One region of the Halomonas sp. KHS3 genome, then DNA from elsewhere that is predicted to be linked to it. Evidence: predicted binding sites of a transcription regulator. Region 1 holds the regulator's gene; the other holds the start of a gene.
The links. Region 1 encodes FNR, which switches genes on or off when oxygen is low (the NO sensors DNR and NnrR bind a similar motif). Its sites were predicted from a motif close to TTGATNTANATCAA; they were not measured.

Region 1 (5,809 bases):
CTTGATCACCCGCGCCGATGCCATGGAGACGCTCTCTAACGTTACCCGGGTGATTTTTGATAAAACCGGCACCCTGACCCGCGGCGAAATGCACCTTACCCAAACCCAGCCCTTTGGTGAATTAACCGCCGAGCATGCACGGGCCATTGCCGCCGCCCTTGAGGCCCACTCGGAACACCCGATCGCCCGCGCCTTTAGGCCGTTCCGGGATGCGACCCTGCAAGCCAAAGATATTCACAGCCACACCGGGCAAGGGCTCGAAGGGAGCCTAAACGGCGCTCGTTGGCGGTTGGGCAAGCCCAGGTTTGCAATGGATAGCGCAATAGATGGCGCCGTGGATGACGTCATAGCGGCGCCTGCCAAAGGCCAGTGGCTGCTGCTTAGCGAAAACGGTGCGCCCCGCGCCTGGTTTGGCCTGCACGACGGCGTCCGCGATGATGCTGCGGCAACGATCAAAGCCCTCCAGGCCCTGGGGTTAAGCGTTGAACTGCTCTCTGGCGATACCCAGGATGCCGTGGAAAGCTTGGCCAACCAACTTGATATTACCACCTGGCATGCGGGCACCAGCCCGGAAGGCAAGCTAGCCCGGATGAAAGAGCTCCAAGCCGCAGGCGAAACCGTGGTGATGATTGGTGACGGCATTAACGACGTGCCGGTGTTAGCCGGTGCCGATGTGGCGATTGCCATGAATGGCGCAACGGATCTAGCCCGCACCCGCGCCGACGCAGTGCTGCTCAGCCCACGTCTGATGCGGATTTTTGAGGCCATCGAGATTTCCCGCGCCACCCGGCGTATCATGCGCCAGAACATGATTTGGTCAGTGTGCTACAACTTTTCGGCGCTGCCGCTGGCGGCAATGGGTCTGGTGCCGCCCTGGCTAGCTGCAATTGGAATGTCGCTTAGCTCGCTAGTAGTGGTGGGTAATGCCCTGCGACTGTCGCGCTGGCGACCTCAGCCCGCGCCAACGCTCGACACCTCAACACCGGTGGCCGCATGACGATTCTTTATCTGCTGATCCCGCTTTCCCTGATTTTGCTGGGCCTCGCCGTCTGGGCGTTTTTCTGGGCGGTGAAAAATGATCAGTTCGATGACCTAGAAGGCCCAGCGCACCGCATTCTATTTGATGAGGATGAAAACGATCTTAGCCCTGAGCAGCGCCGCCAGCATCAGCAGGCAAAGCAAAAATCTTCCGAACCATCAGCGGCAGACACACCCGACGACCAAGAGCCTCGGCCATGAATCCAACGGGGCTTGATCTGCCGCCGCTAATGGCGGCGTTTGTGTTTGGCTTGATGGGCGGCGCCCACTGCATTGGTATGTGTGGCGGCATTATGAGCGCGCTCACCTTTGCAGTCCCCCCCAGCATGCGTCATCCGGCGCGCATGGGAGGCCTGCTGCTCAGCTACAACACAGGCCGCATTGTTAGCTATATGAGCGCAGGCGCGCTGGTGGCACTGCTAGGCACGCTGTTTTCCCTTTCTGCTACGGCACGCCTGCTACTCCAGGTATTTGCCGCACTGATGCTGATCTTAATGGCACTGTATATCGCCAACTGGTGGAAAGGGCTGCTCAAAGTGGAGGCCGTTGGCCGGCGACTATGGCGCTTTATCGAACCCGTGGGGCGTCGCTTGATGCCCGTAGTGCATATTCCCCAAGCCTTCGCCCTGGGAGCGCTCTGGGGCTGGCTCCCCTGCGGGTTGGTCTACTCCATGTTGGCCTGGAGCTTAGCGATTGCCGACCCGCTTCAGGGCGCTCTACTCATGGGCGCCTTTGGGCTTGGCACCCTACCTGCGCTGCTTGCCACTGGCCTGGCTGCCCGCCAGCTCAGCCATTTGATACGTCACCCCGCGACCCGCAGCGTGGCAGCGCTGACAATTATCGCTTTTGCACTGTGGCAACTGTGGACGCTTTCGGTACACAACCTCTAATAGCATGACGTGGCTCAACATTTACCTCCTAACCACGGGTTAGGCTAGCGGCATTTCCTAACGTCGGAGCGCCCCTTCATGCCCGTTCATACCCCTGCTGCCTTACCTCTTGCACCCGCTGCTGCCGCAGCCCCTATGCAGCCGGTGTGGGACGAAGCGTTACTGCGTCGCTACGACACCAACGGCCCACGCTACACCTCCTACCCCACGGCGCTGTCGTTTCACGACCAATTTACCCCTGGCGACCTGACCCAGGCATTGGAGCGTAGCAATGCCAGTAAGCGTCCGCTCTCTCTGTACGTTCATGTGCCCTTCTGCCGCAAGATCTGCTTCTACTGCGCGTGTAATAAAATCGCTACCAAAAACACTGCCCTTGCCGAGCCCTATATAGCCCGGCTTGACCGTGAAATGGTGCTGACCGCACGCCACTTGGATACATCACGACCGGTGGAGCAGTTGCATTGGGGCGGCGGCACGCCGACATTTCTCAGTTTGAACCAGATGGGCGACCTGATTGATCGACTGGATGCACGTTTTGGTCTTTCATCGTCTGCTGATCGCGATTACGCAATTGAAATAGATCCTCGCGAAGCGGATGTGTTTACGCTGCGCCATCTCGAATCCCTCGGCTTTAATCGCATCAGCCTGGGCGTGCAGGATTTAAGCCCGCTGGTGCAGAAAGCGATTAACCGTATTCAGCCTCGGGTACTTACCGAAACGCTGATGGAGGAGGCGCATCGCCTGGGCTTTCGCTCGCTCAATCTCGACCTAATTTATGGCTTGCCATTTCAGACTGAAAAGAGCTTTGCCAACACCCTACGCCAGGTGATCGAGCTCAACCCGGCGCGCCTTTCTGTGTTTAATTACGCGCATATGCCCGAGCGTTTTGCCCCGCAGCGGCGCATTAATGTCGATGACTTGCCAGGCGGAGAAGAGAAGCTAGCGATTCTGCGCACCACCATCGAAATGCTCACCGCAGCTGGCTATGTGCATATCGGTATGGATCACTTTGCCCGCCCTGACGATAGCCTGGCTATTGCCCAGCGCGAAGGCTCGCTGCAGCGCAACTTCCAGGGCTACTCCAGCCATGCTCAGTGCGACTTAATCGGGCTTGGCGTATCGGCGATTTCCCGTATTGATGACGTCTATGCGCAGAATCCTAGCGATCTGGCCCGCTACGAAGCGGCGCTGGATCAGGGGCAGCTTGCCACCGTGCGTGGCATACGCTTAAGTGATGACGACCTGATCCGCCGGGATGTGATTGAGCGGCTGATGTGCGATATGGGCATTGATCTGACCGCCGTTAGCCAGCGCTGGAACATTGATGCCCCCCGCTACTTTGCGCCTGCGCTTGAGCGCCTGCAAAGCGCCGAGCAAGATGGCCTGCTGGCACGCAGCGGCGACCAGCTTAACGCAACGCCAATGGGTCGACTGCTGATTCGCCATATAGCAATGGCGTTTGATACCCATCTTTCCGGGCAAACGGGACAACAGTATTCTAAGATTGTTTAATCACCTTATTGCAGGCATGCTAAAGCGACTATAATAAGTAAGGATTTTCTAATTGATAAGCGGGACCCTCTCAAGGAGCAAAGCATGTTGGAACCCATGAGCCGTCGGCGCTCGCTACTCCATGAAGCTCGCTGCCAAACCTGCAGTTTGAGCTCACTGTGCCTGCCACTTGCCCTTGAGCTGGACGACGTGGGGCAGTTTGACGCCATTATTCGTCGTCGCGCGCCGCTGAAAAAAGGCGAACCGCTGTTTCGTCAGGGCGACACCTTTACCAGCGTTTACGCAGTCCGTTCGGGCAGTTTGAAACAGATCACCGCCGAAGGTAACGGCAGCGAGCAGTTGACCAATTTCTACCTGCCCAGTGAATTGGTGGGGTTGGATGGCATTGACGAAGAGCATTACCCCGGTAGCGTTATCGCCCTGGAAACGACCACCGTCTGCGAGATTCCTTTTGACCGCCTGGACTTACTCTCGGAGGAGCTGCCCGAACTGCGTGGCCAGCTTTATCGCAGCATGAGCAAAGAGTTGCGCGATGACCGGCGTATGATGCGGCTACTTTCGCGTAAAACCGCCGATCAGCGGCTGGCAAGTTTTTTGATTACCCTCTCAGATCGTTTTCGTCGCCGGGGCTACTCGCCTTACAGCTTTCGCCTCTCAATGCCCAGGGCTGATATCGGCAACTACCTGGGCTTAGCGGTGGAAACGGTCAGCCGCATACTAAGCCGCTTTCAGCAGCAGAGTGTGGTGGCGGTCTCAGGGCGAGAGGTCAACATTCTCGATATGCCGCGCTTGATTACCCTCGCCGAAGAGGAAGAGCAAACAGTTAGCTGACGTTAAAGGCTTGGATACGCCCCGCCAGTAGCTCTGCTTGCTTGGCCTCAAGGCCTTCAAAATCGAACAGGCTGCGGTCGGCCAACTGGGAAGGGGCAATGTTGGTGACGGCCTTGAACATGCTCTCCAGACGGCCAGGAAACTTTTTGTCCCACTCGGCAAGCATCTCTTTGACCACCTGACGCTGCATATTAGGCTGTGAACCGCACAGGTTGCAGGGAATAATCGGAAACGCCATCAGCCGCGAAAACTCGGCGATATCCGCCTCTTTGCAGTAGGCCAACGGCCGAATAACGATATTCTTCCCATCATCGGATAGCAGCTTTGGCGGCATCGCTTTCAGGTTGCCGCCAAAGAACATATTGAGAAACAGCGTTTCGAGAATATCTTCCCGGTGATGGCCCAGGGCTATCTTATTGGCGCCAATCTCTTCGGCAAAGCCATACAACGAGCCGCGCCGCAGCCGTGAACAAAGCGCGCAGGTGGTTTTACCTTCCGGGGTTTTCTCTTTTACCACCGAGTAAGTATCGCGCTCGACAATGTGGTACTCCACGCCCTGCTTATCCAGATACGCAGGCAATACGTGCTCGGGAAAACCCGGCTGTTTTTGATCCAGATTGACCGCTACCAGCGAAAAATTGACCGGCGCATTGCGCTGCAAATTGCGCAAAATCTCCAGCATCGTGTAGCTGTCCTTTCCACCGGAGAGGCAGACCATTACGCGATCACCTTCATTGATCATTTGGTAATCAATGATCGCATTGCCCACTTCTCGGCGCAGACGCTTTTGCAGCTTGTTAAATTCACGCTTCTGCTTCGCATCAGCCAGCTCAGGCTGGTCGTGCTCAGCGTTAGCTGGGGTGGCTCCAACCGTATCAAGGTGAGCAGGATCAAAGTGATCAAGAGTTTGCATGGTATAAGCACTGCCGAGGGTAGAAGGCGTGAGAGAAAAAAGTAATAACTATTCTAACAACACTCACCGCCTGACCCAACTAATCAGACGTAGCCACACAAGATATCGCAATTGGAAGTGACTATTTTGACCGCTGCACCATACCTCGGTGCGAGGGCAGCTTGGAGCGAGGGTCTTTTGTCATGGATGACAAAAGTAGCGCCCAGGGAGGGGTTCACAGCGCCCTCGCGGAAAGCTGTCCTCGCCACGACGAAAGAGACTACTATGCCACCTGCGCCATAATACGCTGCAGGCGCATATACAGCAGTGCGCTGGCGGTGGCCTCTCCAAGCACACTCTGCATGCCCATGACGGGTACTTGCCAGCATGCCAACGCCTGGGCGAAGCTGCTGGGCGCTTCGACCTCCGGGTGCAAACGGCGCAGTTGGCGCTGATGCAGTTTTGCCACATCGACCTGGGCGTTGGGCAGGGCAAAATTCAGCCGCTTACTGAGTAGTGCATTCAATGCTCCAATGCGCTTCTCTAACTGCCAGCCAACGATGGGCCGATTGCCGATAAATTCTACTAGCGCGCTCAAGTTATCACTGTTTGGTGGCAGTATCTCCCCCGCCTCGCACAGCAAGTG
Region 2 (5,809 bases), on a different contig from region 1:
CGTGCCATGGCCTGGTACTCAATGGTCTGGAACTGGCCCACATGGAAGTGCACCAGTCTCTCCCACTCTTCCTGGGGACGGCGCTGCAGTTGGGCGCGGCCGCCAGTATGACAGCGGGCACACATCTCCTGGTAGCTGGGATGATCGAAAGACTCAATACGGTTGAGGCGTCGCTCGATCAGCTCACGTTGGGGCGCGCTCTCCTCAGGGGCCAGGCCGCGGGTATCGGCGAGGAACTTGACGATATCCCGGCGCGCCTCCAGGGGCAGCTCCAGGCCGTGCATGGTCTGCATGCGCGCGATCGTCATGTCCCAACCTTCCGGGGTCTTGCGCTGTGCACTAATGCGGCTCCAGCTCTGGGGGCCACTTTGGGTCTGGTGGCAGCCTGAACAGTACCTGTCGATGGCCTCGCTGCCAGCAGAGGCCAAGACGATGCCCGTAGGCAGCAGCAGGGCTAGGCTACAGAGCCCTATGGGAAGTGCATGTCTCATCACGGAGAGTTCTCCACGCATTATTATTGTCGTGATGTTCGTCTGCGGTGGTCTGCGCAGGCGAACATCGAAGGTATGTGCCAGTACCATTCAACCTGCATTGACCGCGCCGACTATCAACAACTTCTTTTTATTCATGTGGTTGGAGTGATTTTCTTGCCCGAGTTTTTTAGATGCTTGGCCAGCAAGCGACAATCGGTGCCCCAAGTTGCGACAGTCGCGTATGGTCTTGAAACACTTTGCCTCTGCGAATTTGGTCATCATTGACCGTGGCGGCACCCGAATTTTCCGACCGACTCAGGTCTGAGACTTGGCTCTCAAGGGGGGTTATGGGGCTGCGGTGCCTCTGCCTGAACCTGGGGCTGCCGCCCAGGACGCGCGCACAGCAGCTAGCGGTGTCGTCTAGTGCAGCGTAGCGGCCCCAGAGGAACTAGACGTTGATCCGGCCGTGTTCGTGGCAATGAATCTCTTCACCTTCAGGGGCGATCACAAAGGCCTCCTGGGGCCATCGACCCATGGCTGGGGTTGGGGGATGGCCCGCCAGGGGGGAGTGATGTGGTTGTGGTAGCGAGCCATACCAACAGCATCGCCTTGCCACGCTATGCTAAGGTCTGCTGCTTGGGCTGAGTATCACCAGCCAGCAAGGTTGGACGGTCAGCATCGAGTTCTGCCAGCGGTTCACAGGGCTCCAGGCTATCCCGACAACGGCCCACTAAGCGCTGATACTCCTGGGTACCCTGCTGTTTCCAGTCGAACTCTTCATCACTCAGCGCGCGCTTAACCTTTGCGGGTGCCCCCATCACAAGTGACTGGGGCTCACACTCGAAGCCCGCCTTAACGAACGCTGCCGCCGCAACGATAGATCGTTCGGCAATGTTGGCGCCGTCCATCACCACGGCATTCATGCCGACCATGGCATCACGCCCAATCACGCAGCCATGCAGTACCGCGCCATGGCCGATATGGCCATCCTTCTCAACCTTGGTGACGCAGCCTGGGAAGCCGTGCATCACACAGGTATCCTGAAGGTTAGATCCCTCTTCCAGCACCAGCCGCCCGAAATCACCACGCATCACCGCGCCGGGGCCTACATAACAGTTGGGGCCCACGATTACGTCGCCAATTAACACCGCAGTAGGATGGACATAGGCGGTCGGGTGTACCACCGGCGTCACCCCTTCAAGTCGATAGTAAGGCATAACACTCTCCGTTAGCTTGATTGGCCGTGTGGGGTGCTGCCCCCATCGCCCGCTCTTCGAACTGTTCGGCCCCTGCCCCATCAGTTGTGTAGCCACCTAGGGTTATCGCGCCTTTGCTGCGCTGATTGCGTCATGGGGCGCTCCTGCGCTCAATCTATCTTGATACGCAATATCAACTAAGATTATATTTTACGTAACAAAACATCAAACACTTTACCTGTCGCCGTCTACTGAAGAATGGGCACACCGCTATCTAAAAACTCGACGCACCCTGCTGTAAGTCAGTTTTTTAGACGACCTTGGTTTTTTTATACCATCGTCTAACAATTATCTTATATTCGCAAAAAAGTCACACAAGTTATTGTTAATAACTAACAAACTACCAACAACACCAACAAGCGACACATTATAATCACCCATATAATATTGATGTGTATCAAAATAAATCTATACTCGGCAGAGATTCATCCTGTGGATCACAGGCCGAACGGTCACTGGCGGGCACCGCCGACCGCGAAAAGGGCATGCGCCTTCCAATAAAAACGACCTGCCACTTTTCAAGGGCACTGACACAAGGACATTACCCATGAGCCAAGCGCCCCTGCTTTACAGCGTGGAAGACGGCGTCGCCTGCATCACGCTGAACCGCCCCGAAAGCTTGAACAGCTTCAATACCGAAATGCATGCCGAGATGCGCAAGGTGCTAAAAGCCGTGCGCCAAGACTCAAGCGTTCGCGCTTTGCTGCTGACCGGCAGCGGTCGAGGCTTCTGCGCCGGCCAGGATCTTTCCGACCGTAGCGTCGCGCCCGGCGCAGAAGCCCCCGACCTCGGCGAGTCGCTTGAGAAACGTTACAACCCCATGCTGCGCGCCCTTAAAGACATGCCGTTCCCGACCATTTGTGCGGTGAACGGCGTGGCCGCAGGTGCCGGTGCCAACATCGCCCTGGCCTGCGACATCGTATTGGCCGCGCGCTCGGCAAGCTTTATTCAGGCCTTCTGTAAGATCGGTTTGATTCCAGACTCTGGCGGTACCTGGACATTGCCTAATTTAGTGGGCATGGCTCGCGCCAAGGGCCTGGCGATGCTGGGCGACAAGCTCCCCGCCGAGACCGCCGAACAGTGGGGCATGATCTGGCGCTGCGTCGACGATGAGGCGCTTCAAGAAGAAGCCATGAGCATGGCTCGCCACCTGGCCACTCAACCAACCCATGGCCTAGCGCTGATTAAGCGCGCCCTGCATGCCAGCAGCGATAACAGTTTCAACGAACAGCTCGACCTGGAACGCGACCTTCAGCGCCTTGCTGGGCGCAGCGAAGATTACCGCGAAGGCGTTAGCGCTTTTATGGAAAAACGTCGCCCCACCTTCAAGGGAGAGTGATATGCCAGCCATTCTCTCTACCGCCACTATTAGCATCATCAGCACAGGCGCCATTAATGCCTTGACCGATAGCCGTTTGGTTATCGAGGCTATCGTCGAGAACCTTGGGGCCAAGCGCCAGGTGTTTGCTCGGCTCGAAGCCCTATACGAGGAAAGCTTCCATGCATGATTCCCAACTGACCCCGCAGCAACTGGCGGAAGCCTGCGCCGAGGCAATGTTTTCCCGCGACCATGCCAGCCAAGGGCTGGGGATGCGCATTACTCGCGTGGCTCCCGGCTTCGCCGAACTGACCATGACCGTGCGTCAGGACATGGTGCAGGGGCACGGCAACTGCCATGGCGGATTTCTGTTTGCCCTGGCTGACTCAGCCTTCGCGTTTGCCTGCAACAGCTACGACGAAGCCACAGTAGCCTCCGGTTGCAGTATCGACTATCTCGGCCCCGGCCAGCTGGGCGACGAGATCACCGCCACCGCCGAGGAGCGCAGCCGCCGCGGGCGTACCGGCATTTACGACATTACATTGCGCAATCAGCACGGCGATACCGTTGCCTTGTTCCGCGGGCGTTCCTACAAAATTCGCGGCAGCGTACGCCGCCTGGAAGACACCGCTGCTGGAGATAACCAATGAAAGAGGCGCTGATCATTGAGCGCTTATAAGCCCATTACTAAAGCCATTTCATCGCCCATGGCGCATTTAGAAATTAGTCCAATAACAACTAGCTTGATCGGAGACCCCTGATGAATCAGCCCGCAACGCGTATCAACACCGCGACTCTCGATCCCCTGGAAACCGCCAGCGTCGACGAGCTGCGCGCCACTCAGGTCAAGCGCCTGAAGTGGAGCCTGAAGCACGCTTACGACAATGTGCCGTTCTACCGCCAGTCCTTCGACAAGGCTGGAGTGCATCCCGACGATATCCAGACGCTGGAGGATCTCGCCAAACTGCCTTTCACCACCAAGGCAGATTTGCGCGACAACTACCCGTTCGGCATGTTGGCCACACCGATGAGCGAGATCGTTCGCATCCATGCCTCCAGCGGCACCACCGGGCAACCGACGGTGGTAGGCTACACCCAGAACGATATTGATGTGTGGTCCGATGTGATGGCGCGCTCGATCCGCGCCGCCGGCGGCAGCCGCAACGATAAGGTGCATGTGGCGTATGGCTATGGTCTATTCACCGGTGGGCTGGGCGCGCATTACGGTGCCGAGCGCCTGGGTTGCGCGGTGATCCCCATGTCGGGTGGCCAGACCGAGAAACAGGTTCAGTTGATCCGTGATTTCGAGCCGGACATTATCATGGTCACTCCCTCGTATATGCTCAACATCGCGGACGAGATGGAGCGCCAGGGCATCGATCCCCACACACTGCCGCTGCGTACCGGCATTTTCGGTGCCGAACCCTGGACCGACAGCATGCGCACGGCTCTTGAGAAGCGCCTGGGTATCGATGCATTGGATATCTATGGCCTGTCGGAAGTGATGGGCCCCGGCGTGGGCATGGAGTGCCTGGAGACCAAAGATGGCCCGACCATCTGGGAAGATCATTTCTACCCCGAGATCATCGACCCGGTCAGCGGTGAAGTGCTACCCGACGGTGAATACGGCGAGCTGGTGTTCACCACCTTGACCAAAGAAGGCCTACCGGTGATTCGCTACCGCACCCGTGACCTGACCCGCCTACTACCGGGCACCGCGCGCCCCATGCGACGCATCGACAAAATCACTGGCCGCAGCGACGACATGCTGATCATTCGCGGGGTGAATGTGTTCCCCACCCAGATCGAAGAACAACTGCTCAAGATCGCGTCGCTTTCTCCCCACTACGAGATCGAAGTCAGCCGCCAAGGCAATATGGACATGGTGCTTGTTCGTGTAGAGGCGAATCATCATGACATCGCCCGCGACCCCGTGGCTTGTGAAGAAGCCGCGAAACAGCTCCAGCATTCCATCAAGACGCACATTGGTATCAGCACCCAGGTCGAGGTGTGCCCGGTAGAGAGTGTTATGCGTTCGATGGGTAAGGCTAGGCGGGTAAAAGATCTTCGCTGATTCAGCCTCTCTAGCGCCTAGCCGCCGTTTAGCGCCACCCCCCTCTTGTCAGGCAAAGCCCTTTAAAAAACTCCTTTAAGGGGCTTTTATGCGCCTAAACAGTCAACTTTAGCTAGAAAAATCGGCACATCAAGAATCATTTATAATTAGCGATTTTTCCTTTATAAACCAATAACCTTGGATTTATACGTTATCATAAAGTCTTAAAGCGACACACAAAAATACTTATTGATAAAATATTTCGTGTCACTATACTTTAGGAAAGATAAGCCACACTCCCTGATATGCCGACGCCGCGGAGGTCTCTATGTACGCGCAGCTCGTTGAAACCGGTTCTAACAAACTCAAAACGCTTGATGAGATGAGCCCTGAGGAACGCCAGTTCCAGGAGCGCATCAATGATGAAATTAAAATAGAACCCAAGAACTGGATGCCGGACGCCTACCGCAAGACCTTGATCCGCCAGATCTCGCAACACGCCCACTCAGAAATCGTCGGCATGCTGCCGGAAGGCAACTGGCTGACACGGGCACCAACCCTCAAGCGCAAGCTGCAGCTAATGGCCAAAATTCAGGATGAGGCAGGTCACGGCCTGTACCTCTATAGCGCTATGGAAACCCTGGGTGCCGACCGCGACGAAGAGATCGACAAGCTTCACGATGGCCGCGCCAAGTACTCCAGCATCTTC

Region 2: a site for FNR is predicted at 2,117-2,130, ahead of paaG (2-(1,2-epoxy-1,2-dihydrophenyl)acetyl-CoA isomerase PaaG). Genes of this name have one in related genera too.

The regions. Positions count from the first base shown of each region.
Region 1 is NZ_JWHY01000007.1:204,485-210,293, forward strand. Features, by position in the region: gene RO22_RS16915 (heavy metal translocating P-type ATPase) at 1-997, shown strand, start outside; gene ccoS (cbb3-type cytochrome oxidase assembly protein CcoS) at 994-1,239, shown strand; gene RO22_RS16925 (sulfite exporter TauE/SafE family protein) at 1,236-1,928, shown strand; gene hemN (oxygen-independent coproporphyrinogen III oxidase) at 2,007-3,440, shown strand; gene fnr (fumarate/nitrate reduction transcriptional regulator Fnr) at 3,525-4,271, shown strand; gene ttcA (tRNA 2-thiocytidine(32) synthetase TtcA) at 4,264-5,184, opposite strand; gene RO22_RS16945 (DNA polymerase III subunit epsilon) at 5,447-5,809, opposite strand, start outside.
Region 2 is NZ_JWHY01000009.1:122,731-128,539, forward strand. Features, by position in the region: gene peaA (quinohemoprotein amine dehydrogenase subunit alpha) at 1-491, opposite strand, end outside; gene paaY (phenylacetic acid degradation protein PaaY) at 1,091-1,690, opposite strand; gene paaG (2-(1,2-epoxy-1,2-dihydrophenyl)acetyl-CoA isomerase PaaG) at 2,277-3,068, shown strand; gene RO22_RS25080 (3-hydroxyacyl-CoA dehydrogenase NAD-binding domain-containing protein) at 3,070-3,237, shown strand; gene paaI (hydroxyphenylacetyl-CoA thioesterase PaaI) at 3,230-3,697, shown strand; gene paaK (phenylacetate--CoA ligase PaaK) at 3,808-5,121, shown strand; gene paaA (1,2-phenylacetyl-CoA epoxidase subunit PaaA) at 5,429-5,809, shown strand, end outside.